DNA from 3 places in the Streptomyces sp. NPDC058872 genome. Region 1 is predicted to be linked to each of the others. Evidence: predicted binding sites of a transcription regulator. Region 1 holds the regulator's gene; each other region holds the start of a gene.

Evidence for each region. Region 1 encodes HrcA, which represses chaperone genes, less so after heat shock. Its sites were predicted from a motif close to TTNGCACTCNGNNNNNCNGAGTGCNAA; they were not measured.
Region 2: a site for HrcA is predicted at 1,676-1,702, ahead of groES (co-chaperone GroES). Genes of this name have one in related genera too.
Region 3: a site for HrcA is predicted at 3,860-3,886, ahead of groL (chaperonin GroEL). Genes of this name have one in related genera too.

Annotation. Positions count from the first base shown of each region.
Region 1 is NZ_JBHYMK010000034.1:9,067-19,221, forward strand. It holds gene ACFW22_RS21715 (MFS transporter) at 1-806, shown strand, start outside; gene ACFW22_RS21720 (adenosine deaminase) at 814-1,812, opposite strand; gene ACFW22_RS21725 (ribonuclease Z) at 1,815-2,720, opposite strand; gene ACFW22_RS21730 (histidine triad nucleotide-binding protein) at 2,724-3,083, opposite strand; gene ACFW22_RS21735 (16S rRNA (uracil(1498)-N(3))-methyltransferase) at 3,330-4,073, opposite strand; gene ACFW22_RS21740 (nitronate monooxygenase) at 4,070-5,152, opposite strand; gene dnaJ (molecular chaperone DnaJ) at 5,284-6,423, opposite strand; gene hrcA (heat-inducible transcriptional repressor HrcA) at 6,424-7,443, opposite strand; gene ACFW22_RS21755 (MBL fold metallo-hydrolase) at 7,592-8,320, shown strand; gene ACFW22_RS21760 (DUF3097 domain-containing protein) at 8,443-9,246, shown strand; gene hemW (radical SAM family heme chaperone HemW) at 9,282-10,155, opposite strand, start outside.
Region 2 is NZ_JBHYMK010000009.1:532-10,686, forward strand. It holds gene groL (chaperonin GroEL) at 1-1,149, opposite strand, end outside; gene groES (co-chaperone GroES) at 1,268-1,576, opposite strand; gene ACFW22_RS07465 (hypothetical protein) at 1,723-1,977, opposite strand; gene ACFW22_RS07470 (polysaccharide deacetylase family protein) at 1,974-2,888, opposite strand; gene ACFW22_RS07475 (SAM-dependent methyltransferase) at 3,018-4,205, shown strand; gene ACFW22_RS07480 (polysaccharide deacetylase family protein) at 4,237-5,121, opposite strand; gene ACFW22_RS07485 (hypothetical protein) at 5,178-5,432, opposite strand; gene tsaD (tRNA (adenosine(37)-N6)-threonylcarbamoyltransferase complex transferase subunit TsaD) at 5,429-6,523, opposite strand; gene rimI (ribosomal protein S18-alanine N-acetyltransferase) at 6,523-6,987, opposite strand; gene tsaB (tRNA (adenosine(37)-N6)-threonylcarbamoyltransferase complex dimerization subunit type 1 TsaB) at 7,020-7,676, opposite strand; gene ACFW22_RS07505 (hypothetical protein) at 7,773-8,336, shown strand; gene ACFW22_RS07510 (hypothetical protein) at 8,467-8,625, opposite strand; gene tsaE (tRNA (adenosine(37)-N6)-threonylcarbamoyltransferase complex ATPase subunit type 1 TsaE) at 8,741-9,241, opposite strand; gene ACFW22_RS07520 (alpha/beta fold hydrolase) at 9,252-10,155, opposite strand, start outside.
Region 3 is NZ_JBHYMK010000108.1:141-10,295, forward strand. It holds partial or broken gene ACFW22_RS34835 (hypothetical protein) at 1-129, shown strand, start outside; gene ACFW22_RS34840 (hypothetical protein) at 126-593, shown strand; gene ACFW22_RS34845 (CPBP family intramembrane glutamic endopeptidase) at 742-1,449, shown strand; gene ACFW22_RS34850 (SRPBCC domain-containing protein) at 1,468-1,938, opposite strand; gene groL (chaperonin GroEL) at 2,065-3,693, opposite strand; gene ACFW22_RS34860 (cold-shock protein) at 4,041-4,244, opposite strand; gene ACFW22_RS34865 (MoaD/ThiS family protein) at 4,653-4,931, opposite strand; gene thrC (threonine synthase) at 4,946-6,253, opposite strand; SAM riboswitch class I at 6,247-6,441, opposite strand; gene ACFW22_RS34875 (glucosyl-3-phosphoglycerate synthase) at 6,591-7,559, shown strand; gene ACFW22_RS34880 (hypothetical protein) at 7,676-8,089, shown strand; gene ACFW22_RS34885 (trehalose-6-phosphate synthase) at 8,172-9,608, shown strand; gene ACFW22_RS34890 (immune inhibitor A domain-containing protein) at 9,793-10,155, shown strand, end outside.

The sequences.
Region 1 (10,155 bases):
ACCGGCTCCCGGGCGCCGCGCGCACGGTGCGCGGGGCCGCCGCGACGTCCCGGGGTCCCCTGCCCTACCGGCGGACCGGTGCCGTGCTCGCCGGCAGCATCCTGTGCTGGTCCCTCGCGCAGAACGCGCTCTGGGGGGTCAGCGGGCGCATCGGGCTCACCCAGGCCGGCCTCTCCGAGGTCACCGTCGGCGCGGTCTTCGCGACGGCGCTCGGCGCGGGGCTCCTGGGCGTCACGGCCGCGGGCGCACTCGGCTCGCGGCTGGGCCGTGCGGTCCCGATCGGGGTGGGCACGGTGGTCATCGCGGGATGCGTGCTGTTGAGCTCGGCCGCCGGGGGCCTCGCCTCCTTCGCGACCGGCGAGGTCCTCTGGAACGCCGTCTACCCGGTCGTCCTCTCCTATCTCCTGGGCATGGCGGCCTCCCTCGACCCGCACGGCCGCTGGGCCGTGACGGTCGGCTCGGCGTCCTCCCTGGGCACGGCCTGCGGCCCGGTAGCCGGCTCCCTGCTCTCCGCCCGCTTCGGCTACCCGGGAATGGGGCTGGTCCTCTGCTCCCTGCTCCTGCTCGTCGCCGCCCCCATGGCCGCGGTCGCCCGGCGCGCCGCCGGTCGTCCGCTGGTCCCCGGCTCGATCCGCCGCCGCGGCGGCGCCCCCGCGGCGGTCCTCGCGGGGAAGGGAGCGGCGGCGTCCCTGGTGCCCCAGGTGGGCGCTCCGGAGCAGCCGGTGGCCGCGATCCCGGTGGGGGCGGGCCGCCGCCGGGCGTCGCGGTCGACGTTCGGGCTGGCGAGGCCGTCGGACCGGGGGTGAGCCGGTCCTACTCCGTGCCGAAGGCGTACGCCTCCACCTCGGCGAGGTACCGTGCCCGGCGGGGTTCGTCGTCCTCCAGGAACGCGGCCCGGAAGGAGTTGCGCGCCAGTTCGCGGAGCTGGTCCTCGGTCAGTCCCAGCGCCTGCTGCACGCCGTCGAAGTTGTCGCCCGCGTACCCTCCGAAGTAGGCCGGGTCGTCGGAGTTGACGGTGACCAGCAGTCCCGCGTCCATCATCCGCGGGAGCGGGTGGTCGGCGAGCGCGTCGACGACGCGCAGCCGGACGTTCGACAGGGGGCAGAGCGTGAGCGGCACCCGCTCGCGGGCCAGCCGCTCGACGAGCTCCGGGTCCTCCATGCAGCGCAGGCCGTGGTCGATCCGCTCGACGCCGAGGACGTCGAGGGCCTCCCGGACGTACGCGGCGGGGCCCTCCTCGCCGGCGTGGGCGACGCGGCGCAGACCGAGTCGGGCGGCCTCCTCGTAGACGGCCCGGAACGCGGCCGGCGGATGGTCGACCTCCGCGGAGTCCAGGCCGATGCCGGTGATCCGGTCCAGATAGGGCTTGGCCGCCTCCAGAGTGGCCATCGCCGACTCGACGGGCTCGTCGCGCAGGAAGCACATGATGAGCCGGGTGGAGACCCCGTACCGTTCCTCGGCCCGGTCCAGGGAGGCGGACAGTCCCTCGACCACGGTGCCGAGGGGAACGCCCCGCGCGGTGTGCGCCTGCGGGTCGAAGAAGACCTCGGCGTGCCGAACGCCCTGGGCGGCGGCCCGCTCCAGGTAGGCGTCGGCGAGCTCGGTGAAGTCCTCGGCGGTGCGCAGGACGGCCATCAGACGGTAGTACAGGTCCAGGAAGGACTGGAGGTCGCTGAAGCGGTAGGCCTCGCGGAGGGCGGCGGTGTCCGCGTGGGGCAGGGTGACGCCGTTGCGTGCGGCGAGCGCGAAGGCCAGTTCGGGTTCGAGGGTGCCCTCGATGTGGAGGTGCAGTTCGGCCTTGGGTACGGGCATGGTCACGTTCGTTTCGGTACGGGGACCCTCATGAGGTCCTGGGCGATGCTCAACTCGCCGTCGAAGCCGGCCTCCCGGGCCTGCCGCTCGAACGCGGCGGGGTCGGAGTAGCGCTGCGAGAAGTGGGTGAGGACGAGGTGTCGGACCCCTGCGTCCCGTGCGACGGCGGCGGCCTGTCCGGCCGTCAGATGGCCGTGGTCGGTGGCGAGCCGGACGTCCTCGTCCAGGAAGGTCGACTCGATGACGAGCATGTCGGCGCCCTCGGCGAGGGCGTGCACCCCGTCGCAGAGCCGGGTGTCCATGACGAAGGCGAAGCGCTGCCCGCGCCGGATCTCGCTGACCTCGTCGAGGGTGACGCCGTTCAGGCTGCCCTCGCGCTGGATCAGGCCCACGTCGGGGCCTTTGATGCCGTGCTCGGCGAGCTTCGCGGGCAGGATCCGGCGCCCGTCGGGCTCGACGATCCGATAGCCGTAGGACTCCACGGGGTGGGAGAGCCGCCGGGCCTCCAGGGTGAAGTCCCCGGTGGTGGCGAGCGGCCCGTCGGCGGTGACGGGCGACTCGACCAGGCGCACGGTCTCCCGGTAGGCGGTGGCGTACCGCAGCCGTTCGAAGAAGTGGCGTCCGCTCGCGGGGTAGTGGGCGGTGACCGGGTGCGGGACCTGGTCGAGGTTGATCCGCTGGATCACCCCGGCCAGGCCGAGCGAATGGTCGCCGTGGAAGTGCGTGACGCAGATCCGGTCCAGGTCGTGGGCGGCGACCCCGGCCCGCAGCATCTGCCGCTGGGTCCCCTCGCCGGGGTCGAAGAGGATGCCCCGGCCGTCCCAGCGCAACAGGTAGCCGTTGTGGTTGCGGTGTCGGGTCGGGACCTGGCTGGCGGTTCCGAGGACGACCAGTTCGCGTACGGACACGGGCTATCCGGGCGGCCAGTTGAGCCCGCGACCGCCCAGGACGTGCGCATGGGCGTGGAAGACGGTCTGTCCGGCACCGGCCCCGGTGTTGAAGACGATCCGGAAGCCGCTGCCGTCGACCTTCTCCTGCTCGGCGATCCGGCCCGCCTCCTGCAGCACGTCCGCGGCGACGGTCGGCACGGCGGCGGCCAGCGAGGCGGCGTCGGGGTAGTGGGCGCGCGGGATCACGAGGACGTGGGTGGGCGCCTGCGGGTTGATGTCGCGGAACGCGACCGTGGTCTCCGTCTCGCGCACGATCGTCGCCGGCACCTCCCCTTGCGCGATCTTGCAGAACAGGCAGTCGCTCTGCGGCTCTCCGGCCATGGCCCGGGCCTCCTCGCCTCTGTCGATCAGTACAACACCGGTACGACGGGCATGCTATCCGCCGCCCCGACGGGACGGGTTCCGCCGGGGTTCCCGGCCGGTTCTCCGGAGCGCGCAGCTCCGGGGCCGAGCGGCTCCCCCGGTGCGCGACGGCCGGGTCCCGGCGGCCGGGGCCGGCGAAGGCACGTCCGGGGCGGCGGGCGGACCGCCCGCGGGGTGCCTCCCGCCCCCGCCCGGACGGACCGCCTAGCTCCAGCGGCCGGTGCGCCCCAGGACCAGGGCGGTCGCCGCCGTACCGGCCGTCGAGGTGCGCAGCACGCTGCGGCCCAACCGGTACGGCTTCGCCCCGGCGGCCTCGAAGGCGGCGAGCTCCTCCGGCGAGACCCCGCCCTCGGGGCCGACGACGAGCACGATCGAACCCTCCACCGGGAGCTCCGCGGTGGCGAGCGTCCCGCTGGGGTGCTCGCGGTCCTCGTGCAGGACGGCCGCGAAGTCGGCGCCCGCGAGGAAGGCGGCGACCTGCTTGGTCGTCATGGGTTCGACGACCTCGGGGAAGCGGGTGCGGCGCGACTGCTTGCCGGCCTCCCGTGCGGTGGACCGCCACTTGGCGAGCGCCTTGAGGCCCCGGTCGCCCTTCCACTGGGTGATGCAGCGGGACGCGGCCCAGGGCACGATCGCGTCCACCCCGGTCTCCGTCATGGTCTCGACGGCGAGTTCGCCGCGGTCGCCCTTGGGGAGCGCCTGGACGACGGTGATCCGGGGCTCCTCCTCGGAGTCCTCGTGGACCTCGTCGATGCGGACGGTGAGCCGGTCCTTGCCCTCGGCGGCGAGCACCACGCCCTCGGCCCACCGGCCCCGGCCGTCGGCGAGGACCAGCGCCTCCCCGGCGCGCAGCCGCTTCACGGAAACGGCGTGTCGCCCCTCGGGCCCGTCCAGCAGGAAGCTCCCGGCACCGGGGACGGCGTCGACGACGAAGACGGGTGCGGTCATGGGGTGCTCCTGTGGGGCGGTCCGGAGAGGGCGGTGTCGAGTTCGGCGGCCAGCACCCCGACCAGTTCCCCGGCGGGGAGCTCGCGGGCGAGGCGGTATCCCTGGCCCGCCCACAGGGCCATGCCCTGGGCGTCGCCGGCATGGGCCGCGGCCTTGCGGAGCGGGGCCGTGAGGTGGTGGACCTCGGGGTAGGCGGCGGGCGCGTACGGCCCGTGCTCGCGCATGAAGCGGTTGACGAGACCGCGTGCCGAGCGTCCGGAGAAGGCCCGGGTGAGGGCGGTCCGGGTGAACAGCGGGTCGGTCAGCGCCTGCTTGTGCAGCGGGTGGGCGCCCGACTCCGGACAGCGCAGGAAGGCGGTGCCGAGTTGGGCGGCGGCTGCCCCGGCGGTGAGGACTGCGGCGATCTGCGCACCGCACATGATCCCGCCGGCGGCGACGACGGGGAGCGCGACGGCCCGGCGGACCTCGGTGACGAGGGTGAGGAGCCCGGTGCCGGGGGCGTCGTCCTCGGCCGGTTCGTCGCGGTGCGTGCCCTGGTGCCCACCGGCCTCGACGCCCTGGACGCAGACGGCTCCGGCCCCGGCGCGTTCCGCGGCGAGGGCCTCCTCGGCGGAGGTGACGGTGACGAGGGTGTACGTGCCGACCCGGTCGAAGGCCCGGAAGGTCTCGGGCGCGGGGCAGCCGAAGGTGAAGGAGACGACGGGGACCGGGTCCTCCAGGAGGATCGCGAGCTTGGCGTCGTAGGCGTCGTCGCGGGAGTCGTCGGCCTCGCCGAGCGGGGTGCCGTACCAGGTGGCCTCACCGGCCAGCTGGTGGCGGTAGACGTCGACGGCGGCGGGGTCGGCGTGCGGCCCCTCCTGGGGCAGGAAGAGGTTGACTCCGAAGGGGCGTGCGGTGAGCCCGCGCACCTGCTTGATCTCCTGGTAGAGCCCCCCGGCCGTCTTGTACCCGCCGGCCAGGAACCCGAGCGCCCCGGCCTCGCAGACGGCCCCGACGAGCTCGGGACCAGCGGCGCCACCCGCCATGGGGGCCTGCACGATCGGGAAACGAGAGAGACCGTTCAGTGCGGTGGTGGACATGTGGGCATCGTGCCATGCCCCTGCTTCCGGGCCGAATCCGTCCGTCAGATCGCGGAAGGGCCTGCTCCGGAGACGGGCGGAGGGACGGGTCCGCGCCTTCCGGTGCCCCGTCCCCCCGTCCGCACGAGCGCCTACCGCCCGTTGAACGCGTCCTTGAGCCGCGAGAACAACCCCTGCTGTCCCGGCTGGAACTGGCCGGTGGGCCGCTCCTCGCCGCGCAGCTTGGCCAGCTCGCGCAGGAGTCGCTCCTGCTCCGCGTCGAGCTTGCCCGGGGTGGTCACCTCGACGTGCACGATCAGGTCGCCCCGGCCGTTGCCCCGCAGGTGCGTGATGCCCCGGCCGTGCAGCGGGATCGACTGGCCCGACTGCGTTCCCGGGCGGATGTCGATCTCCTCGACGCCGTCGAGGGTCTGCAGCGGCACCTTGGTGCCGAGCGCACCCGCCGTCATCGGGATGGTGACCGTGCAGTGCAGGTCGTCGCCGCGCCGCTGGAAGACCTCGTGCGGGGTCTCGTGGATCTCGACGTACAGGTCGCCGGCGGGACCGCCGCCGGGACCGACCTCGCCCTCGCCCGCGAGCTGGATGCGGGTGCCGTTGTCGACGCCGGCCGGGATCTTGACCGTGAGGGTGCGGCGGGACCGGACCCTGCCGTCGCCCGCGCACTCCGGGCACGGCGTCGGGACGACGGTGCCGAAGCCCTGGCACTGCGGGCAGGGCCGGGAGGTCATGACCTGGCCGAGGAAGGACCGGGTGACCTGGGACACCTCGCCACGACCGCGGCACATGTCGCAGGTCTGCGCGGAGGTGCCGGGTGCGGCGCCCTCACCCGAACAGGTGGTGCAGACGACCGCCGTGTCGACCTGGATGTCCTTGGTGGTGCCGAAGGCCGCCTCGTTGAGGTCGATCTCCAGGCGGATCATGGCGTCCTGTCCGCGGCGGGTGCGCGAACGCGGACCGCGCTGCGAGGCCGTGCCGAAGAAGGCGTCCATGATGTCGGAGAAGTTGCCGAAGCCACCCGCCCCGAAGCCACCGCCCGCACCGCCCCCGCCGGAGGCCGAGAGCGGGTCGCCGCCGAGGTCGTAGACCTGCTTCTTCTGCGGATCCGAGAGGACCTCGTAGGCGGCGTTGATCTCCTTGAAGCGCTCCTGCGTCTTCGGATCGGGATTGACGTCCGGGTGCAGCTCGCGCGCGAGCCTCCGGAACGCCTTCTTGATCTCGTCCTGGGACGCGTCGCGGCGTACGCCGAGCACGGCGTAATAGTCCGTGGCCACTTACGACTCCGCCAGGATCTGTCCGACGTAACGTGCCACTGCGCGTACCGCTCCCATCGTTCCGGGGTAGTCCATGCGGGTCGGTCCGACCACGCCGAGTTTGGCGACTGCCTCGCCGCCCGAACCGTAGCCGACCGAGACGACGGACGTGGAGCTCAGCCCCTCGTGGGCGTTCTCGTGCCCGATGCGTACGGTCATGCCGGATTCCTTGGCCTCGCCGAGCAGCTTGAGGAGCACGACCTGCTCCTCCAGTGCCTCCAGGACGGGCCTGATCATCAGGGGGAAGTCGTGTCCGAAGCGGGTGAGATTGGCGGTGCCGCCGATCATCAGCCGCTCCTCGTGCTCCTCGACGAGCGTTTCGAGGAGGGTCGCGAGCACGGTGGAGACCGTGGCGCGGTCCTCGGCCTCCTCGAAGGACTCGGGAAGGTCCTGCACCAACTGCGGGACGTCGGCGAACCGACGACCGACGACCCGGCTGTTGAGCCGGGCCCGCAGATCGGCGAGCGAGGTCTCGCCGAAGGGCACGGGGCAGTCGATGACGCGCTGCTCCACCCGACCGGTGTCCGTGATGAGGACGAGCATCAGGCGGGCCGGGGCCAGCGAGAGCAGCTCCACGTGCCGGACGGTCGAACGGGTCAGCGAGGGGTACTGGACGACGGCGACCTGTCGGGTCAGCTGCGCGAGCAGACGGACCGTACGGCCGACGACGTCGTCGAGGTCGACGGCACCGTCCAGGAAGTTGTGGATCGCCCGCCGCTCGGGCGTCGACAGCGGCTTGACGCCGGCGAGCCGGTCGACGAAGAGCCGGTAGCCCTTGTCGGTCGGGATGCGACCGGCACTGGTGTGGGGCTGGGCGATGAAGCCCTCCTCCTCCAGGACGGCCATGTCGTTGCGCACGGTGGCGGGTGACACCCCGAGCTTGTGGCGCTCCGTGAGCGCCTTGGAGCCGACGGGCTCCTCCGTCCCGACGTAGTCCTGCACGATGGCGCGCAGGACCTCGAGTCTGCGTTCGCTGAGCATCGTGCGCACCTCCGCCTGTCGTCGTCGTTCCGGTTGCTCCGCTTTTGGCACTCCCCCTGTCCGAGTGCCAGCGATTCCCCGGCCAGTGTACGGCGGCGGGCATCGCTCCTGGCAAGGAGGCGGCGCCCGCACCGGCTAGCGTCGCCCCATGGACGTGGATTGGGAAGCGTACGGATGGGAGCGGCTCGCGGACGGGGTGGGCCGGCGACGACTGCCAGGCTGGGACGCCACGGTGGGCCTGGTGCTGGGCTCACGGGGGGTGCTGCTGTACGACACGGGCTCCTCGCTCGCGGAGGGCGCGGAGCTGCGGACGCAGATCGAGGGGCTCACCGGCGGCCGGAGAGTGACGCACATCGCACTGGGGCACCCCCATTTCGACCACGTCTTCGGCACCGCCGCGTTCGCGGGCGCGGAGGTGTTCGGCGCGGTGGGCAGCGACCAACTGCTGAGCGGGGCCAGGGACCGGGAAGCCCTGCGCACGGACGCGGTACGACACGGCCTGGACCCGGTGGCGGCTGCGGAGGCGGCGGACGTCCTGGTGGCCCCGCGGCACGTGGTCTCGGGCGAGTGGACGCTCGACCTGGGGGACCGCCAGGTCCTCCTGGCGAACGTCGGCCCCGGGCACACGAAGCACGACCTGGCGCTCTGCGCACCGGGCTCGCGCGAGGTCGTCTTCTGCGGCGACCTGGTGGAGGAGTCGGACGAGCCCCAGGCGGGCCCGGACGCCGTCCCGTCCCGTTGGCCGGACGCCCTGGACCGCCTCCTTTCCCTGGGCGGCGGGCGGGCGGCGTACGTACCGGGCCACGGGGCGGTGGTGGACGCCGCGTTCGTGCGGGGCCAGCGCGATGAACTGGCACGCCGCTTCGGCGTGGCCTAACGTCACCCGAAGTGCGCGGCCCGCACGTGGACCTGACGCCCTTTCGGCCGCCTCCGGAGGGCGGGCGGCCCACCCGGCCGCCCCCGTGCCCCGTGCCCCGTGCCCCGGACAGAATCGAGCCCATGCGCAGCTACGACCCGGACCTGACGCCCCCCTGGAAGAAGACGAAGCCCGTCCCGGAGGTCCCGGCCGACCGCGACCTCGTCGTCGAGGAGGTCACGACGGGCTTCTGCGGGGCGGTGATCCGCTGCGAGGCGGGCACGGTGACCCTGGAGGACCGCTTCGGCAAGCACCGGGTCTTCCCGCTGGAACCGCGCGGCTTCCTGTGGGAGGGCGAGGTCGTGACCCTGGTGCGCCCTTCCGCGGCCGGCCCGGCACGACCGGCCCGCACGGCCTCCGGCTCGATCGCGGTCCCGGGGGCGCGGGCACGGGTGGCCCGGGCGGGCCGGATCTACGTGGAGGGCCGTCACGACGCGGAGCTCGTCGAGCGGGTCTGGGGCGATGACCTGCGGATCGAAGGCGTGGTCGTGGAGTACCTGGAGGGCGTCGACGACCTGCCGTCGATCGTCGCGGAGTTCGGTCCGGCGCCGGACGCCCGTCTGGGGGTGCTGGTGGACCACCTGGTCCCGGGCTCCAAGGAGTCCCGGATCGCGGCCCGGGTGAGTTCTCCGGACGTCCTGGTCGTCGGCCACCCGTACGTCGACGTCTGGGAGGCCGTGAAGCCGTCCTCCCTGGGCATCCCCGCCTGGCCGACGGTCCCCCGCGGCCAGGACTGGAAGACGGGCGTCTGCCGGGCCCTGGGGTGGCCGGCCCACACGGGTGCGGCCTGGCAGCACATCCTGTCGAGGGTCACCTCGTACCGGGACCTCGAGCCGGAGCTGCTGGGTGCGGTGGAACGCCTGATCGACCACGTGACGGTGCCCTGACCCCGGCGCGGGGCCGCCCGTCGGCCGGGTGCCCCTCAGTCCACCAGGTCGCGCACCACCGCGTCGGCGAGCAGTCGCCCGCGCAGGGTCAGGACCGCGCGCCCCGCCCCGTACGGCCCCGGCTCCAGCAGCCCCTCGGCCAGCGAGCGCTCGGCCGCGATGCGGCCCTGCGGGCGCAGGAGGTCCAGCGGGCACCCGTCGCGGAGCCTCAGCTCCAGCAGCACCCGCTCCACCCGCCGGTCCTCGTCCGAGAGGACCTCGCGCCCGGCGCCCGGCGACCTCCCGCCGGTCAGCGCCGCGGCGTACGCGCCGGGATGCTTCACGTTCCACCACCGCACGCCGCCCACGTGCGAGTGGGCACCGGGGCCCGCGCCCCACCAGTCGGCGCCCCGCCAGTACAGCTCGTTGTGGAGGCAGCGCCCGGCCTCGGAAGCGGCCCAGTTGGAGACTTCGTACCACTCGAATCCGGCCCCGGCCAGGACCGAGTCCGCGATCAGGTACCGGTCGGCGTGCACGTCGTCGTCGGTCATGGGCACCTCGCCGCGCCGGATGCGGCGCGCCAGCTGGGTGCCCTCCTCGACGATCAGGGCATAGGCGCTCACGTGGTCCGGCCCGGCCCCGATCGCCGCCTCCAGCGAGGCCCGCCAGTCGTCGTCGGACTCCCCCGGGGTGCCGTAGATCAGGTCCAGGTTGACGTGCTCGAAGCCCGCGGCCCGCGCCTCGGCGACGCACGCCTCGGGGCGCCCGGGGGTGTGGGTGCGGTCGAGGACCTGCAGGACGTGCCGGCGGGCGCTCTGCATCCCGAAGGAGATCCGGTTGAAGCCGCCGTCGCGCAGCTCCGCGAGGTAGGCCGGGTCGACGGACTCCGGGTTGGCCTCCGTCGTCACCTCGGCGTCGTCCGCGAGCCCG
Region 2 (10,155 bases), on a different contig from region 1:
GGCGCCGACCTTGATCACGCACACGCCGCCGGCGAGCTTCGCGAGGCGCTCCTGGAGCTTCTCCCGGTCCCAGTCGGAGTCCGTGGACTCGATCTCGGCCTTGATCTGGTTGACGCGACCCGCGACGTCCTCGGAGTTGCCCCCGCCGTCGACGATGGTGGTGTCGTCCTTGGTGACGGTCACGCGGCGGGCGGTGCCGAGCACGTCGAGACCGGCCTGGTCGAGCTTGAGGCCGACCTCCTCGGCGATGACGGTGGCGCCGGTGAGCGTCGCCATGTCGCCGAGCATCGCCTTGCGGCGGTCACCGAAGCCGGGGGCCTTGACGGCCACGGCGTTGAAGGTGCCACGGATCTTGTTGACGACGAGGGTGGAGAGGGCCTCGCCCTCGACGTCCTCGGCGATGATCAGCAGCGGCTTGCTGGCGCCGGCCTGGATGACCTTCTCCAGGATGGGCAGCAGGTCCTGGATGGAGGAGATCTTGCCCTGGTGGATCAGGATGTAGGGGTCGTCGAGGACGGCCTCCATGCGCTCCTGGTCGGTCACCATGTAGGGGGACAGGTAGCCCTTGTCGAAGGCCATGCCCTCGGTGAAGTCGAGCTCCAGGCCGAAGGTGTTGGACTCCTCGACGGTGATGACGCCGTCCTTGCCGACCTTGTCCATCGCCTCGGCGATGAGCTCGCCGACCTGCTGGTCCTGCGCGGAGAGCGCGGCGACGGCGGCGATGTCGGACTTGTCCTCGATCGGGCGCGCGGTGGCGAGGAGGTCCTCGGAGACGGCCTTGACGGCGGCGTCGATGCCCTTCTTCAGGGCGGCCGGGGAAGCACCGGCGGCGACGTTGCGCAGACCCTCGCGGACCAGGGCCTGGGCGAGCACGGTGGCGGTGGTGGTGCCGTCACCCGCGATGTCGTTGGTCTTGGTCGCCACCTCCTTCACCAGCTGGGCGCCGAGGTTCTCGTACGGGTCCTCGATCTCGACCTCGCGGGCGATCGTGACACCGTCGTTGGTGATGGTGGGGGCGCCGAACTTCTTGTCGATGACGACGTTGCGGCCCTTGGGGCCGATCGTCACCTTGACCGTGTCGGCAAGCTTGTTGACGCCGCGCTCAAGGGCGCGACGGGCGTCCTCGTCGAACTTCAGGATCTTCGCCATGGGAGCGGTTCAGCCCTCTCGGATTCGGGTGGAACGAACCGCGCCCCGGGGCGCCTGGGAAGGGGCCTCGGGGCGCAGCTCAAAGCATCTGCTTCAGGTACTTCGGTACTTCGGAGAATTACTTCTCGACGATCGCGAGGACGTCGCGAGCCGAGAGGACGAGGTACTCCTCGCCGTTGTACTTCACCTCGGTGCCGCCGTACTTGCTGTACAGCACGATGTCGCCGGTCTTGACGTCGAGCGGCAGACGCTCGCCGTTCTCGAAGCGGCCCGGGCCCACGGCCAGGACGACGCCCTCCTGGGGCTTCTCCTTCGCCGTGTCCGGAATGACCAGGCCAGAGGCGGTGGTCTGCTCGGCGTCGAGCGGCTGGACCACGATGCGGTCCTCGAGCGGCTTGATGGCAACCTTGGAGCTGGTGGTCGTCACGATCCGACCTCCCCCTTCGGAGATCTCACGGGGTTAACTGTCTGAGGTGGCGACCAGGTGGATCCGTCGTCGCGGGTGCCGGACCTGCCCGTCGCTGTGTTGGCACTCTCCAGTGGGGAGTGCCAGAGCCGAGACTATGACCGCGATTAGCACTCGGTCAAGCGGAGTGCCAATTCATCGCCCTGTGGCGTGATCGGGGTCCGCTCCCGCAGCCCCCCGCACTCCTTCGCGTCCACCGCCGCCCGCACCTCCCGGGCGGGCGTGGGACGGGTCGTGACCCGCTCCGCCGCCTTCCGGCCGAGCCGCTCGATCGGGTCCACCGAGGAGGCGCAGGCCGGGAGGGCGAAGAGCGCGCCGGTCGCGGCGACTGCGGCGACCCAGCGCCGTCCCCGCGTCCTCACACGTAGTCCTCGAGCTTCGCGACGGCGTAGCCCTTGGCCGTGATCACGTTCATCACCCGACGGATCATGTCCGGCATGCTGCCCTTCCAGTCCTCCTTGCCGCGGAAATGGGTGAGGACGATGTCGCCGGGGTGCAGGTCCCGGTCCCACTCGCGCCATTCCATGTGGTCGGGGAAGGCTTCGGCGGCCCACAGCGGGACCGCCTTGACGCCACAGGACTGCGCGGCGCGGAGGGTGTCCTCGTTGTAGTTGCCGTACGGCGGCCGGAAGAGCGGGGGCCGCGTGCCGAAGCGCTTCTGGATGACGTCCTGCATGCCGCAGATCTCGCGCTTCTGCTCGCTGTACGAGAGGCCGGGCAGATAGCGGTGGTTGAGGGTGTGGTTGTGCAGCGAGACCCCGGCCTCCTGCGACTTCTGCATCTTCGCGAAGTAGGGGTAGTCGTCCTTGACCAGGTAGTTGCTCAGGAAGGCGCTGTAGGGGATGTGCAGTTCGCTCATCATCCGCAGCAGCTGGGGGTCCTTCTCCGCACCGTCGTCGATGGTCAGGAAGACCACCTTCTGCCGGGTCGGCACGGTGGTGAAGACGGGCGGCAGGCCCTTGCCGTCCGTCTCGAAGCCCTTGCGGGTGGTGATCTTCGGCTTGGTCACGGGCGGGGCGGGGGCGTCCAGCGGGGTCGCCGCGAGGCCCCACTTCTTGGCGGCGAGCGCGCGGGCGGCCCGCTGGGCGCGGACCTTCTCGACGTAGGCGGCGAGGGCGCCCGCCGACCCCTGGGCCTGCTGACCGGCGGCGGGGGCGGGGGCGTCGCGCTCGGGTTCGGCGCCCCCGGAGCAGGCCGTGGCGGCCACGGCGAGGGCGGCGACGGCGAGCGCCGCCCCGAGCGTCCGGCGGGGGCGGTGCGCACCATATGTCATCGCGTGGTCCTTTTGTCGTACGAGCTGTATGGCGCCGCATCCTGTCAGCGCACGAGCCCCTTCGAGCCGCGACACCGCCGTACCGCGCCGTTCGTCCCCCGCCCGGCCCACAGCGGCCCAGGGCCCACAATGGGACGGGTGACCGACCTCGCCTCCTTCTCCGCCCTGCTCGCCCCCGAGGGGCAGACGCTCCTCGCCGCCCTGCGCGACTACGACCCCGCCCAGGAGCTGGCGGTCGCCTCCCGGTTGCGCCGCGACCATCCCGCCGAGCTGGTGAGCGCGGCGCTCGGACAGGCCCGGCTGCGACAGCGGGCGGTGGCGAAGTTCGGGGCCGAGGACGCGCACCGGATGTACTTCACGCCCCACGGGGTCGAGCAGTCGACCCGCGCCTCGGTCGGCGCGTACCGGGCCCGCCGGATGCGGGCGCTGGGCGTCGACGGCGTCGCGGACCTGTGCTCCGGCATCGGCGGCGACGCGATCGCCCTCGCCCGCGCCGGCGTCTCCGTCCTCGCCGTCGACCGCGATCCGCTGACCGCCGCGGTGGTCCGGGCCAACGCCGAGGCGCTGGGACTCGACGGGCTGATCGAGGTCCGGTGCGCGGACGTGACCGAGATCGACACGAGCCCGTACGACGCGGTCTTCGTCGACCCGGCGCGACGCGGCGGCCGGGGGCGGATCTTCGACCCCGAGGCGTACTCCCCGCCGCTGTCCTGGGCGATCGGGGCGGCCCGCCGGGCCCCGCGGGCCGCCCTCAAGGTCGCCCCGGGGATTCCCCACGAGGCGGTGCCCGAGGAGGCCGAGGCCGAGTGGATCTCGGACGGCGGGGACGTGAAGGAGGCCGTGCTCTGGTTCGGCACGGAGCCCGGCGCCCGCCGCGCCACCCTGTTGCCGTCCGGCGTCGGGCTCACCGGCCGGGGGCTCCCCGATCCGGAGGTCCGGCCGGTCGGCCGCTACCTCTACGAACCGGACGGCGCCGTCATCCGGGCGCACCTGGTCGCCGAGGTGGCCGAGGAGTTGGGCGGGGGCCTGATCGACGGGACGATCGCCTACGTCACGGCGGACGCGCTCACCCCCACCCCGTACGCCACCGCCTACGAGATCACCGATGTGCTGCCCTTCAACCTCAAGAAGCTGAAGGCCCTGTTGCGGGAGCGCGAGGTCGGCACGCTCACCGTGAAGAAGCGCGGCTCGGCGGTCGAGCCCGAGGAGATCCGGCGCCGGGTGAAGCCGAAGGGGCCCGGGGCGGCGACCGTGCTGCTCACCCGGGTCGCGGGCGCCCCGACGATGCTGATCGGCCGGCCGGCGGACAAGCCGTAGCCCCCTGCCCCGCGGGCCGCCCCGGGAGCGGCTATACGTAGTCCTCCAGCCGGGCGACCGTGAAGCCCTGTTCCTGGATGCGGCGCAGCAGCGTCGCCGTCATCTCGGTCATCGTGCGGCCCTTGAGCTCGGAAGGCCCCCGGAAGTGGGCGAGGATGATGTCACCGGGGCGGAGCTTCCGGTCGGCCCGCTGGTACTGCATGTCCTTGATCTGCATGGACTCGCGCCAGAGCACGATCGCGTCGACCCCGCACTCCCCCGCCGCTGCGCGGGTGGCCTCGTTCCAGTTGCCGTAGGGCGGTCGGAAGAGGCGCGGGGCCGTGCCGTACCGCTCCTTCAGCCCGGTCTGTTGGCCGCATATCTCCCGGCGCTGGGCCTGCGCGGAGAGGGTGCGCAGGTTGGGGTGGGTGAGGGTGTGGTTGGCGAGGCCGTGGCCCTGGGCGACCAGCGGCTCGAAGTACGCGTAGTCGGCGCGGATCGCCGCGTCGGTGAGGAACATCGTGACGGGGACCTTGAGGTCCTCCATCATCCGGACGAAGGCGGGGTCCTTCTCGGCCCCGTCGTCGATCGTGATGAAGACGACCTTCTCGCGGGTGGGGATCTCGCTGATGACCGGCACCGGCCCGCCGGGCTCGCGGACCACCGGCTTGACGGAGGGCGGGGCGGGTGGGGCCGGAAGGGGCTTCAGGCCCCACTTCCGGTACGCGGCGACGGCGGCGGCCCCGCTCCCGGCCCGCCCCGCCTCCCCGTCCGCCGCAGGCTTCCCGGTGGCCACGGGCTTCCCGGTGGCCGCGGCGGACGGGGAGGCGGGCGCGGGGGTCCGGGGGCCCGCGGCGGAGGCCCCTTCCGTCGCACAGCCGGCCAACGCGAGGGCGACGGCGGTCAGGGCGGTCCACAGCGCGAGCTTCTTCTTCACGCGCTGTGGGATGCACGATCACCCCGAAAGGTTGCCCGACCCTCGAACCCCTGCGCCTATTCGACCGATTCGAAGCGCCACCGGTGCACCGGACGGGTGATCAGCTCCGCGTCCGGTTCGGGCAGTTCGGGCAGCTCGGTGTCGAAGGCCTCCGCGTCCCACCAGGTCAGCACGAGGACCCGGTCCTGGGGTGCGCGGAAGACCTCCCGGCGGACCGGCTCACGGGCGAGCACCTGCGCCCGCGCCCACTCCAGGAGCTCGGCACCCCGGCCCCGGGAGGCCCGGGCCTCCCACATGAGCGTGAGCCTCACGAGTACAGGTTCTCCTTGCTGACCTCGTGCACGTGGTCGTGGGAGTGGCCGGGGACGTGCGGGTCGGTCACCGGCAGCGAGGAGTCCGCCGACAGCTCCAGGTCGGAGGCCGGCCGGTTGCGGGCGACCATCTCGGAACCGAGGGCGGCGACCATCGCGCCGTTGTCCGTGCACAGGCCCGGGCGGGGCACCCGCAGCCGGATCCCGGCCCGCTCGCAGCGCTCCTCGGCGAGGGCCCGGAGCCGCGAGTTGGCGGCGACGCCGCCACCGATCATCAGGTGGTCGACGCCTTCGTCCTTGCAGGCCCGGACGGCCTTGCGGGTGAGCACGTCGACGACCGCCTCCTGGAAGGACGCGGCGACGTCCCGCACCGGGACCTCCTCGCCGGCCGCCCGCTTGGCCTCGATCCAGCGGGCCACGGCCGTCTTGAGGCCGGAGAAGGAGAAGTCGTACGCGGGGTCCTTGGCACCGCTCAGACCGCGCGGGAAGGCGATCGCCGCCGGGTCCCCCTCCCTGGCGAGCCGGTCGATGACCGGTCCGCCGGGGAAGCCGAGGTCGAGGACGCGGGCGATCTTGTCGAAGGCCTCACCGGCCGCGTCGTCGATGGTGGCGCCCATCGGCCGCACGTCGGAGGTGATGTCACTGGAGAGCAGCAGCGAGGAGTGCCCGCCGGAGACGAGCAGGGCCATCGTGGGCTCGGGCAGCTTGCCGTGCTCCAGCTGGTCGACGCAGATGTGCGAGGCGAGGTGGTTGACGCCGTACAGCGGCTTGCCGAGGGCGTAGGCGTACGCCTTGGCGGCCGAGACGCCGACGAGGAGCGCACCCGCGAGGCCGGGGCCCGCGGTGACGGCGATGCCGTCGAGGTCCTTCGCGGAGATCCCGGCCGTCTTCAGCGCGCGCTCGATCGTCGGGACCATGGCCTCCAGATGGGCGCGGGAGGCGATCTCGGGCACGACGCCGCCGAAGCGGGCGTGGGTGTCGACGCTGGAGGCGACGGCGTCGGCGAGGAGGGTGGTCCCGTGGACGATGCCGACGCCGGTCTCGTCGCAGGAGGTCTCGATTCCGAGTACCAGCGGTTCGTCAGCAGCCATCAGATCTCAGTCCCAGTTCCTTGAACGGTCAGTCGCATCACGAGCGCGTCCACGTTTCCGGGCTGGTAGTAGCCGCGCCGGAAACCGATGGGCTCGAAGCCGAAGCGCTCGTAGAGCTTCTGGGCCCGGGTGTTGTCCACGCGCACTTCGAGGAGCACTTCGTCGCACTCGAAGGCGGTGGCGTGCTGGAGCAGTTCGGTGAGGAGCCGGGCACCGAGGCCGGTGCCCCACTGGTCGCGGGCGACGGCGATCGTCTGCACGTCGCCGAGCCCGCCGGCCGCGGCGAGCCCGGCGTACCCGACGACCCGGCCGTCGGACGGGTCCTCCGCCACGACGTAGCGGCGGGTGGCCCGCGGGCCCCTGGCATGGGCGAGCTCGGACCAGAACATCCCCGCCGACCAGGCGTCCTCGGGGAACAGGTCGGCTTCGAGGGCGAGCACCGGCTCGATGTCCCACCAGCGCATCTCGCGCAGCACCGCCCCGGTCACGGAGGCGCTCACGTGGGAGTGACCACCTTGTAGTTCTTCGGCACCTGGGCGTCGGGGCGGCGCAGGTACATCGGCAGCGGGTCGAGGAAGCCGTCGCCGCCGGCGGCGAGCCGCTCCGCGGCGAGCCCGGCGAGCGCGGCGGCCGACTGGTGCTCGGGGTCGCGGGCGTCCGGGAAGGCCTCGGGGTACAGCCGGGCGCCGGCACCGACGACGGGAAGCCCGGCGAGCGCGTCGGCGATGTCTGCGGGCCGGTCGACGGACGCGTCGGTCACCCGGGTGCGGGAGTCCTGGTACCGCGCCCAGTAGACCTCCTTGCGGCGGGCGTCCGTCGCGACGGCGAAGGGCCCCTCGATCCCGGAGGCGTACGCGAGGCCGTCGAGGGTGCACAGGCCGTGCACCGGTACGCCGAGCACCGACGAGAAGGTCGCGGCCGTGACGAGGCCGACCCGGAGGCCGGTGTAGGGACCGGGGCCGACGCCGACGACGACGCCGGTGACGGCGTCGAGCGTGAGCCCCGCCTCGGTGAGGACCCGGTCGACGGCGGGCAGCAGCAGCTCCCCGTGGCGACGGGCGTCGACCTGGCTCGACGAGGCGACGACGGCCTCGCCGTCGTGGAGGGCGACGGTGACGGCGGGAGTGGCGGTATCCATGGCGAGCAACAGCACGCGAACAGCCTACGGCTCCCGGGCACGCTGCCCCGACCCTCGGGCGGGCTGCTGCTACCGTCACCCTTCGACACGTACGTACGAGAGGTGGGCACGGTGGCAAGGAGCAGCTCGGGATTCGTGGCCGGGCTCACCGCGGCGGCCGTCGTCGTGGTCGGCGTCCTGGCCTACCAGGCTTCGGCGAACGCACCCGCCGATCTGTCGGTGAAGCCGCGGACTCCGGGCGCGGCCGTTCCCTCGACCTCGCCGAGCGGCGTGCCCCAACCGGTCAAGGACCCCCTGGCCGTCCCGGTGGATTCGGGCAGCGGCGAGCGGGTGGTGTACGCGCTCGCCGACCGCCGGGTGTGGATCGTGGACGGGAAGGGCAAGGCGACCCGCACGTTCACGGTGTGGCCGAGCACGGTCGACCCGCTGCCGGGGGCGTACCGGGTGACCTCGCGCTCGGGCTCGGTGCGCGGTTCGGACGGGGTGCAGATCGAGCACGTGGTGCGGTTCACGACGGCCGAGGACGTGACGGTCGGCTTCAGTGCGGCGGTGGACGGCTCGACGCCCTCCCCGGACCCGGCCCGGAAGACCGGCGGCATTCGCATGAAGCGGGCCGACGGCGACGCGATGTGGCTGTTCGCGGTGATCGGCGCGAAGGTCGTCGTCGTCGCCTGAGGCCTCCCGGAAGGGGGACCCCGCCCCCGGCGGCCCGGTTCCAGACGTACGTCTTCCGGGGGACGGCCCACGGCGAACGCCCTCCCCCGCACGGCCCGCCCGACCGTCGCCCCCGTCCTCGGACCCGGGCTCAGGCCGCTTCGTCCCGCACCGCTTCCTCGTCCTCCTGCGCCCGCTCCGCCTGCTCGGGCGGCGGGGTCGAGAGGGCTCGGGCAGCCGCGCAGGAAGCCAACAGCTCGCTCATCGAGACGTGGCCCCCGCCGGGTTCCGCGCGTTCTGGCGTCGCCATGCATGCCTCCCGTAGGTTAGGTACACCTAACCAGCTCGTGCCTCCATGTGACCACGGCTCGCGGGACCCACGCAACACCTTCCCGACACGTTGTCGGAACCTACGGACCGCCGTCCTAGAGCGCGGCCAGGTCCTCGTCCGCCCAGCGGGTTCCGATCCCGCGCAGCACGACCGTGCGCCGGTCGTCGTCGGTGTCGCCGGTCACCCGGTGGATCAGGAGGTGCAGCCGGTCGTCCGTCAGCTCCTCGACCTTTCCGTCGCCCCATTCGACGACGACCACGGACTCGGGCAGCGAGACGTCCAGGTCGAGGTCCTCCATCTCGTCGAGTCCGCCGCCGAGGCGGTACGCGTCGACGTGCACCAGGGCCGGACCGCCGACCAGGGACGGGTGGACGCGGGCGATGACGAAGGTCGGGGAGGTGACGGCGCCCCGCACGCCGAGCCCCTCGCCGAGGCCGCGGGTCAGGGTGGTCTTCCCGGCACCGAGCTCACCGGTGAGCATGACGAGGTCGCCGGGGCGGAGGATCTTCGCGAGCCGGCGGCCGAGCTCCTGCATCTGCTGCGGGGAGTCGACGGAGAGGGTGGCGCCGGAGACGGGCGGGTGGGCTGCTTCCATACCCGCAAACTTAGTCCCTGTGCAGGGTCCCCCCGGCCGGCACGGCACCGGCCCGCACCAGCAGGTCGGCCAGCCGGTCGGTGACCGCCTCCGGGTGCTCCAGCATCACCAGGTGGCCGGCGTCCGGGACGATGACCAGCTCCGCGTCCGGGAGGAGGCCGGCGATGGCCTCGGTGTGCGAGCTGGGGGTGACCAGGTCGTTGTCCCCGGCGAGCGCGAGCACCGGCAGTTCCTCGAAGGCGGCGAGGGCGGCGGCCTTGTCGTGCTCGGCGAAGGCCGGGTAGAAGGCGGCGACCACGTCGATCGGGGTCGACTCGATCATCCGCTCGGCGAAGCGGGCGACCGCCGGGTCGACGTCCTTCGACGCGAACGAGTACTTCTTGATCAGCCCGGCGAAGAGGTCGGCGGTCGCCCGTCGACCGCGCTCGACCAGCTCCGCCTGGGAGCCGAGCGCCCGCAGGACGCCCGGCAGGACCCGCCGGACGGCGTTGACGCCGGCGAGCGGCAGCCCGTACGACACCTCGCCCAGCTGCCCCGCCGACGTGCCGACGAGGGCGACGCCGACGACCCGGTCGCGGATCAGTTCGGGGTACTGGGCAGCGAGCGCCATCACCGTCATGCCCCCCATCGAGTGGCCGACGAGGACCAGCGGCCCCTCGGGCGCCGCCGCGTCGAGGACGGCCTTGAGGTCGCGGCCGAGTCCGTCGATGGAGACGGGCACCCCGTCGGGCCCCGTCTGGGAGGCGCCCTCCCCGGACCGGCCGTGGCTGCGCTGGTCCCAGTGGACGGTGCGGACGAGACCGCGCAGGGCGGCCCGCTGGAAGTGCCAGGAGTCCTGGTTGAGACAGTAGCCGTGGCTGAAGACGACGGTGACGGGGGCGGGTTCCTTCCGCCCGAACAACCGGCGGCGGCGA
Region 3 (10,155 bases), on a different contig from region 1:
GCCCCGCACGCGGTCGCCCACCGCGGTGCCGTCGCCGTCGGGGACACCGGGAGCCCGGGCGGCCCGAAGCCGGTGGTTCGGAGCTCCGTCCGGACGAAGCCCACCGGCCTTGCGGGGAGGGCCCGTTGAGCGACGAGCCGGTCTTCGTCCGCAGCAGGTGGGGCACCAACCGCCATGTGTTCAACCACCGCAACCCGGTGGGCCGCGCGCTCATCGTCATCGTGCCGGTCGCGGCGCTGGCCGCCCTGTACCTCCTGTGGAGCGGCCCGGAGTGGAGCGGGGCGGAACTCCGCGAAGGCGTGCGCACCGCGGACCGGACCCTCAACGGCCGGGTCTACGCGGAGCACGTCGACCCGTCGGTCGGCGACCTGATCCAAGAGGCGGTCGAGAACAGCGGCGCGGGCCCCGACGGGGGCGTCGACGTCTCGAAGCAGTACGGCACCGGCGACTCCTACCAGATCGGCGCCGACGGCACCGGGGCCGAGTTCTGCATGCGCGTGGAGAAGAACGAGACCGCCCGGGACGGAAGTCAGGACGCCGGCCACGGCCGGAAGTACGTCCTCTTCACCTCCTTCACGGAGGGCTCCTGCTGAGGACGGAACGCACCGGCGACGGGCGGAGCCCCGCCGGTGACGGGCGACCCGTGCCCGGCGGCGGCGAAGCCGCCTCCCGGAGGGACCTGGCGGGGGGCCCGTCCCCCTGACAGACTGGCTGATCGTGACCCTGCCAAAGGACAGACCCGTGCGGTTCCCCCTGCTGTCGGCCGTCGGGGTCAACGCCGGCTGGCACCTGGTCCTGTTCGCCGCCGCGTTCGGCCTTCCGCTCGGTGCCGTCGCCGGTCCGGTCGTGGCCAACCTGGTCGCCTGCACCGTCCCGTTGGCCGTGGTGGCGTGGTTCCGGTGGTGGCGGGCGCCCTGGCTCTCGACCCCGTGGCCCCGCCGCCCCTGGCTCCTGCTCCCCGCGTACCTGGTGGTCGGCCTGGAGCTGACCCGTGGTGTCACGGGCACGGCGAGCGCGCTGGCCGCGAGCGCGCTGCTGATGGTCTCGGTCGGGATCAGCGAGGAGCTGTACGCGCGGGGCGTGATGCAGGAACTGCTGCGCGCACTGTCCCCGTGGCGCACGGCCCTCTGGCTCGCCCTGCTCTTCGGCCTCGGACACGTGCTGTCCGGGCTCGTCTTCGGACGCAGTCCGGACTACATCGCGTTCCAGGTGCTGCACGCCTCCGTCTTCGGCTTCGTGTTGGCCGCCCTGCGCCTGCACACCGTCTCGATCTGGCCGCTGGCCCTTCTGCACGCGGTGAGCAACTGGGTCAACTCCAACAGCCCGGGGCCGCTCCCGGTCTGGTGGGAAGCCCTCCGTCTCCTCGCCCTCACCTCCTACGGCGTGCTCCTCGTCCGGGCCCGTGCCCGGGAGCGGACTCCGTCGCCCGTCCCCGCCCCGAGCCCCTGATCCGCCGGCACCGGCCCTTCACAGGGTCCGCACGTACGTGGCGAGCCGGTCGTACTGCTCCCTGACCCCCGCCTCCATGCCCGCCGCCAGGGCCTGGTCCCTGATCTCGTTCGAGGGCCAGAAGGAGGTGCTGGTCAGGGCGGTGCCGCCGTCGGGGGTCGCGTCGAAGGTGAGGGTGATGCGGACCGGGTCGTCGCCCGGCATCTGCTCGAAGACCTCCGTGTAGTCGAGCCGCTCCACCGGGACGACGTCCTCGTAGGTGCCGGAGAAGACGATCTCCTGGCCGTCGGGAGCGGTCTGTCCCCAGCGCCAGGCACCGCCGATGCGCAGGTCGATGTCCACGACCGAGGTGGTCAGGGCGGCGGAGCCGTACCACTGCCGCACGTGCTCGGGGCGCGTCCAGGCGCTCCAGACGCTGCTCGGCGGGGCGTCGAAGGTGCGGGTGACGACCAGTTCGCGGTCGGCCGGCGTGGTGAACAGGGTGACCATGGTTCCGGCCCCTTCCCGGAGGAGACCCGTCCCTTCCAGGATCCGCCGAACGCCCGAGGGCGGCACCCCCTGGTGGGGGTGCCGCCCTCGTTCGCGTTCAGCGATGAACCACCGATCCCGAAGGGATCAGAAGTCCATGTCACCGCCCGGCATGCCGCCCGGGGCAGCCGCAGCGGCCTTCTCCGGCTTGTCGGCGATGACGGCCTCGGTGGTGAGGAACAGCGCGGCGATCGACGCGGCGTTCTGCAGCGCGGAGCGCGTCACCTTCGCCGGGTCGATGATGCCCTCGGCGATGAGGTCGACGTACTCGTTGGTCGCGGCGTTCAGGCCGTGGCCGACGGGCAGGTTGCGGACCTTCTCCGCCACGACGCCGCCCTCAAGGCCGGCGTTGACCGCGATCTGCTTCAGCGGGGCCTCGAGGGCCAGCTTGACGATGTTGGCACCGGTGGCCTCGTCGCCCGTCAGGTCGGCCTCGAGCTTCTCGAAGACGTTCGACGCCTGGAGCAGGGCCACGCCACCGCCGGCGACGATGCCCTCCTCGACGGCCGCCTTCGCGTTGCGAACGGCGTCCTCGATGCGGTGCTTGCGCTCCTTGAGCTCGACCTCGGTCGCGGCGCCGGCCTTGATGACGGCCACGCCGCCGGCCAGCTTCGCGAGGCGCTCCTGGAGCTTCTCGCGGTCGTAGTCCGAGTCGGAGTTCTCGATCTCGGCGCGGATCTGGTTCACGCGACCCGCGACCTGCTCGCTGTCACCGGCACCGTCGACGATGGTGGTCTCGTCCTTGGTGATGACGACCTTGCGGGCGCGGCCGAGCAGGTCGAGGCCCGCGTTCTCGAGCTTGAGGCCGACCTCCTCGGAGATGACCGTGCCGCCCGTGAGGATGGCGATGTCGTTCAGCATGGCCTTGCGGCGGTCGCCGAAGCCCGGGGCCTTGACCGCGACGGACTTGAAGGTGCCGCGGATCTTGTTGACGACCAGCGTCGACAGGGCCTCGCCCTCGACGTCCTCGGCGATGATCAGCAGCGGCTTGCCCGACTGCATGACCTTCTCCAGGAGCGGGAGGAGGTCCTTCACGGAAGAGATCTTGGAGTTGACGATCAGGAGGTACGGGTCGTCGAGCGACGCCTCCATGCGCTCCATGTCGGTGGCGAAGTACGCCGAGATGTAGCCCTTGTCGAAGCGCATGCCCTCGGTGAGCTCCAGCTCCAGACCGAAGGTCTGGGACTCCTCGACGGTGATGACGCCTTCCTTGCCGACCTTGTCCATCGCCTCGGCGATGAGCTCGCCGATCTGGGTGTCGGCGGCGGAGATGGAGGCCGTGGAAGCGATCTGCTCCTTGGTCTCGACGTCCTTGGCCTGCTCGAGGAGGGCGCCGGAGACGGCCTCGACGGCCTTCTCGATGCCGCGCTTCAGGGCCATCGGGTTGGCGCCGGCGGCGACGTTGCGGAGGCCCTCGCGGACGAGCGCCTGGGCGAGGACGGTGGCGGTGGTCGTACCGTCGCCGGCGACGTCGTCCGTCTTCTTGGCGACTTCCTTGACCAGCTCGGCGCCGATCTTCTCGTACGGGTCCTCGAGCTCGATCTCCTTGGCGATGGAGACACCATCGTTGGTGATCGTGGGGGCGCCCCACTTCTTCTCGAGGACGACGTTGCGGCCCTTGGGGCCGAGGGTGACCTTGACGGCGTCAGCGAGCTGGTTCATGCCGCGCTCGAGACCGCGCCGGGCCTCCTCGTCGAACGCGATGATCTTGGCCATGTGAAGTGGTCCTCCCGGACATGGGGTGGATAACGCTCCAGGACCGCGCCGACGCCCGCGACGGACGGCCTCCGCGACTCCGCGTGGTTCCTTGCCCCACCCGGCCGGCGGCCTCGTCTGCCCGATCCTCGTAGCACTCTCACCTTCCGAGTGCTAACGCCAATGATTAGCACTCGCCCTAGGAGAGTGCAAGCCGTTCCGGAGAACACCCAGGTGCGCGGCGGGCCGGACGGCGGGAAGGTCCGGGTGCCACCCCGACGGCCGGAGCGGAACGCGCGAGGGGGCCGCACCCCTTCCGGGGTGCGGCCCCCTCGACGGCGTTGCGTCGGTGGCCGATCGCGCCGCGCTCAGACGGCGAGCTTGACCATGTCCGCCTGCGGGCCCTTCTGACCCTGCGAGATCTCGAACTCGACCCGCTGTCCCTCTTCGAGGCTGCGGTAACCATCCATCTGGATCGCGCTGTAGTGGACGAAAACATCCGCACCACCGTCGACCGCGATGAAGCCGTAGCCCTTCTCCGCGTTGAACCACTTGACGGTGCCCTGAGCCATGCCTAACTCCCCTATTACTGGCCCTTGCGCGGGGCCGCACTTCACGAACCCCGGGTCAGACCCTGCGCCGGAACGCGTCGACCGCGGCTGAATGTATCTGTCCAACTGCCCTCTGCAACAGGTCATTCGACCGAGAATTCTGGGCGCCCTGGAAAGGGGAATTGGGGAGAATCCCCTTTTTTATGGGGCAAGTCGGGCCCGGCAAAGCGCGCAGAAGGTACACAACGCGCATGGAGTTTGGCTACTTCTTGTCGCGCGGGGACGCATTCTCATATGTGTCCGGCATGCGCGGCCGAGGGGACTTCCCCAACTCTACCGCGCTCAACCATGCAGAATTGCCCCTTCCGCTTATTGGCGCGGAAGGGGCAATTCTAGAAAGACGGGGCCCCGTAAGGACGACCGGACGGTTCAGCAGCCGCCGGCGACCGCCGGGATGATCGAGACGCCCGCGCCGGCCGGCGTGGCCGTCTCCAGGCCCTGCTCGAAGCGCACGTCGTCGTCGTTCACGTAGACGTTGACGAAGCGGCGCAGCTTGCCCTGGTCGTCCAGGACGCGGGCGGCGATGCCCGTGTGGTTCTTGTCCAGGTCCGCGATGACCTCGGCGAGGGTCGCGCCCTCGGCCCGGACCTCGGACTGCCCGCCCGTGTAGGTGCGGAGGATGGTGGGGATGCGGACGTTCACGGCCATGTCTTCGTAACCTTTCAGTGCGCCAGGCCGGCGTCGCGGAACGCGTCCAGGCTCGGGCGGATGGTGGTGGTTGCCTGAGAGGTGTCGGCCACCGCGTCCAGGGTCTTGAGTCCGTCGCCGGTGTTGAGGACGACGGTGGTGAGGTCGGGGTCGATCAGACCTGCCTCGACGAGCTTCTTGGTGACGCCGACGGTCACACCGCCCGCGGTCTCCGCGAAGATGCCCTCGGTGCGGGCGAGGACCTTGATGGCCTCGACCACCTGCTCGTCGTTCACGTCCTCCACGGCGCCGCCGGTCCGGCGGGCGATGTCGAGGACGTAGGGGCCGTCGGCCGGGTTGCCGATGGCGAGCGACTTGGCGATCGTGTTCGGCTTCTGGGGCCGTACGACGTCGTGGCCGGCCTTGAAGGCCGCCGACACCGGGGAGCAGCCCTCCGCCTGGGCGCCGAAGATCTTGTACGGCTTGTCCTCGACGAGACCGAGCTTGACGAGCTCCTGCAGGCCCTTGTCGATCTTGGTGAGCTGGGAGCCGGAGGCGATCGGGATGACGAGCTGGTCGGGGATGACCCAGCCGAGCTGCTCGCAGATCTCGTACGCCAGCGTCTTGGAGCCCTCCCCGTAGTAGGGGCGGAGGTTGACGTTCACGAAGCCCCAGCCCTCGCCGAGCGGGTCGCCGATGAGCTCCGAGCAGAAGCGGTTGACGTCGTCGTAGTTGCCCTCGATGGCGACGAGGTCACCACCGTAGACACCGGCCATGACGACCTTGCCCTGCTCCAGGTCGTGCGGGATGAACACGCAGGAGCGGAAGCCGGCGCGGGCGGCGGCGGCGCCCACGGCGCCGGCCAGGTTGCCGGTGGAGGAGCAGGAGAGCGTGGTGAAGCCGAAGGCGCGGGCGGCCTCGATGGCCTGGGCGACGACCCGGTCCTTGAAGGAGTGGGTCGGGTTGCCGGAGTCGTCCTTGACGAAGAGCTTGCCGGGGGCGACGCCGATCTCGCGGGCCAGGTTGTCGGCCTGGACCAGCTTGGTCCAGCCGGGGTTCAGGTTCGGCTTCTCGGCGACGTCTGCGGGGACGGGCAGCAGCGGGGCGTAGCGCCAGACGTTGGCGGGGCCCGCCTCGATCTGCTTGCGCAGCGCCTCGGGGTCACCGGTGGGGAAGTCGTACGCGACTTCGAGGGGCCCGAAACAGAGCTCACAGGCGAAGATCGGGCCGAGCGGGAAGACCTCACCGCATTCGCGACAGGAGAGCCCGGACGCGGGACCGAGGTCGACGGTGGTGGGTGCGACGGTCTGTACAGCCATGGAGGCGAGGCCCTTTCTCCTCATCTTTCTCAATGGCGAATTTTTCGCCATGAGACGGATTTGGCACCTTCCCTAGCCGGGGACCTCGCGCATGTGATGCGGCGCCCGTCGGGCTCCACCTGGATGGTGGTCCGAAGACGGGTGACGAGTGACCGACTGGAGGGTTGCCGGGGCTTCAACGGGCCGTTTCCCTCTGCCCCTCTGGATGAGCGGTATTCGATTGTGAAGCGCGGTGGACTTTCGTTCCTGCGCTCCGACGCGGGTGGGACCCCGACGTGCATCGGGCATCCGCGTTGTTCAAGACTGTAACCGAAGGCCCGGACGCTTGGACCGGCCGTCCGAACCGCGAGATGGAGATCACGTGCTGGAAGAGGTGGAACGCTGGCTGGAGCGGCGGTCCTGGTCCGTGGCGGACCGACCGCTGGAGCGGATCCTCGCCGCCAAACGGAACACGAAGGTGAGCGTCGTCCTGCCGGCGCTGAACGAGGAGGCGACGGTCGGGGACATCGTTTCCGTGATCCGCCGCGAACTGATGACGGCGGCGGTGCCCCTGGTCGACGAACTGGTGGTGGTCGACTCGGGCTCCACCGACCGCACCGCGGAGGTGGCGGAGGCGGCCGGCGCGCGGGTGGTCGCGCGGGACGAGGTGCTCCCCCGCATACCGGCCGTGCCCGGCAAGGGCGAGGTCCTGTGGCGGTCCCTCATGGCGACGGGCGGGGACGTGGTCTGTTTCGTCGACGCGGACCTGCGCGACTTCTCGGCGGACTTCGTGACGGGGATCGTCGGCCCGCTGCTCACCGACCCGGACGTGGACTTCGTCAAGGCGATGTACGACCGCCCCTTCGGCGCCGGAGGCGACGGGCCCGCCCCCGGCGGGATCCCCGGCCAGGGCGGTCGGGTGACGGAACTGGTGGCGCGCCCGCTGCTCAATCTGCACTGGCCCCAACTCGCCGGCTTCGTCCAGCCCTTGGGCGGCGAGTACGCGGCGCGGCGCTCCCTGCTCGAACGGCTGCCGTTCCCGGTGGGGTACGGAGTGGAACTGGGGCTGCTCGTGGACGCCCTGCACACGGTGGGCCTGGACGCACTGGCCCAGGTGGACGTGGGGGTGCGCAAGCACCGGCACCAGGACGGGCAGGCACTGGGCAGGATGGCGGCGGCCATCTACCGGACGGCTCAGGTGCGGCTCTCCCGGGGACACCTGGTGCGCCCGAGGCTGACCCAGTTCGAGCGGGGCACGGAGGGGTTCGAGCCGCGGACGTACGCGGTGGACACGGAGGAGCGACCGCCGATCGCCGAGATAGCGGAGTACGCGCACCGCCGCGTGGCCTGAGCCCGGAGGAGGGCGGTGGCACGGGCGTCCGGACGGCCCCGCCCCGCGGCCCGAAAGCGCGGCCGGCGCGCGTGGCGCGACCCCCGCAACGGCCGCTTTGCCTAGATTTTCGATCCATGCGCCTCACACACCACCACCCGGGCAGAGCGCTCGCGGCCGTGTGCACCGCGGGCTCGCTGCTGCTGGCGGCGGGACCGGTCGCCGCCGGCGCGGTCGAGCCCTTCGACCCGCGGCACCGGGCGGCGCCGTCCGGTCGCTCCGCCCCGGCGGACGGCAGGGTCGCGGGGTGTCCGACACCCCCTGCGGAACCGCCGGCGCACTGCACGGTGCCCCTCTCCGGCCAGGGCCCGACGGAGGCGGCACCGGGGGCGGAGCGATCCGCGCCGGTGGGGCGGGGCGGGGCCACGGCCGGGACCGGCAGCGGCGGAGAGCGGCTGTGGCTGCTCGGGGCGCTCGCCGCGGCCCTGACGGCGGCGGGCCTGGTGGCGAGGGCCGCGGTGCGCGGCCGGCGCGCCCCTGACCGGCCCTGAGCTGCGGCGACACCCCGTGGCCGGATCCACCCGTCTCGTATACGTACGTTTGAGCGTTTCCGGGACGGGCTAGGTTCGCCACATGGCTACTGTGCTCGTGGCATCCAACCGGGGCCCGGTCTCGTACGTGCTCGGCGAGGACGGCTCGCTCGACGCCCGCAGGGGCGGTGGCGGCCTCGTCTCGGGGCTGAGCTCCGTCTCCTCGCAGGACACCCTGTGGGTGTGCGCGGCGCTCGGCGAGGGCGACCGCGAGGCCGTGCGGCGCGGGACGGGCGAGCCCGGCGTGCGCATGTTGGACATCGATCCGGAGGTGTACGCCGACGCCTACGACGGCATCGCGAACTCGGTGCTGTGGTTCCTCCACCACCACCTGTACGACATTCCGCGCGAGCCGGTCTTCGACGCGGAGTTCCGGCGCCGCTGGGATTCCTACCGCACCTACAACCGGGCCTTCGCCGGGGCACTGGCGGCGGAGGCCGCGGAGGGCGCGGCGGTGCTGGTGCAGGACTACCACCTGGCCCTGGTCCCGGGCCTGCTGCGGGAGCTCCGCCCCGACCTGAGGATCGCCCACTTCACCCACACCCCGTGGGCGTCGCCCCCGTACCTGCGGATGCTCCCGGACGGGGTCCGGGAAGAACTGCTGTGGGGGATGCTGGGCGCGGACGAACTGGGTTTCCACACCCGGGAATGGGCGTCGGCGTTCCTGGGCTGCGCGGACTTCGCCACCGCCTCCGGGACGGCGTCCCCCGGTTCCCCGGGCGGCGACGGGCGCCGCCGGGTGACGCACCGGCGCCGGACGGGCCCGGAGCGGACCACCCGGATCGGGGCGTACCCCCTGGGCGTGGACGGCGAGGAGCTCCGGAGGCTGGCGCACCGCCGGGAGGTGGACGAGCGCCTGGCACGGCTCCAGGAGGAGGTCGGCGGGCGCAGGACCATCGTCCGGGTCGACCGCACGGAGCTCTCCAAGAACATCCTGCGCGGCCTGCGCGCCTACCGGGAGCTGCTGGTCGTCCACCCGGAGTGGCGCGACCGGGTCGTGCACCTGGCCTCGGCGTACCCCTCGCGCCAGGACCTCGACGCCTACCGCACGTACACGGCCGCGGTGACGGAGCTGGCGGACGAGATCAACGCCGAGTTCGGGACGGCGGACTGGCAGCCGGTGCTGGTCTCGGTCGAGGACGACTTCACCCGTTCCCTGGCGGCCTACCGCCTCGCGGACGTGGCCCTGGTGAACCCGGTGCGCGACGGCATGAACCTGGTCGCCAAGGAGATACCGGTGGTCTCGGAGCTCGGCTGCGCGCTCGTCCTGTCCCGGGAGGCGGGGGCGCACGCGGAGTTGGGCGAGGACGCGCTCACGGTGAACCCCTTCGACGTCTCGGAGACCGCGGAAGCCCTGCACACCGCCCTGTCCATGTCGTCGACCGAGCGCGCGGACCGCACGAAACGCCTGGCGGTCGCGGCCACGTCCCTTCCCCCGCAGCGCTGGTTCCTGGACCAGTTGGAGGCGCTCCGGGGATAGCCGGTGACGGGGAGGACCCGGCGGGTGCGGTGCGCCGGGTCCTTCGGTCAGCGGTGATCCGGTTCCCGGTAATCGGTACGGACCCCTCCTCCTGAGGGGTCCTCTCGTGCCAGACTCTGCGGCGATCGTTCCCCCAGGCGATCCGTTTTCCCCCCATGAGGCAAGCGGAAGGATCGCAAGACACGTGAAAAAGATTGTCGTGGGCATGACCGTCGGGTCGGCGCTCACCGCACTCCTCGCCGCGGGGCTCACCCCCGCCGCCGCACAGGAGGCCCGGGACGCCGCACCGACGGGTGCGCAGGCACACCGGCCCGACAACCGCCCCGGACCGCTCACGAAGCAGCGCACCGAACTGCGCCAGACGGCGATCGACCTGGTGGCCAAGGGCAAGGCCAGGGCGAACGCCGAGGGCGTCGTCGAGGTCGCGCCCGGCAAGTTCGCGGAGATCGAGACCACGACCGCCACCCGCCAGGAGAAGATCTTCACGATCCTCTCCGAATTCGGCGACCAGGGGTCCGGCAAGCTCGGCACCGTCCCCGGCCCGCTG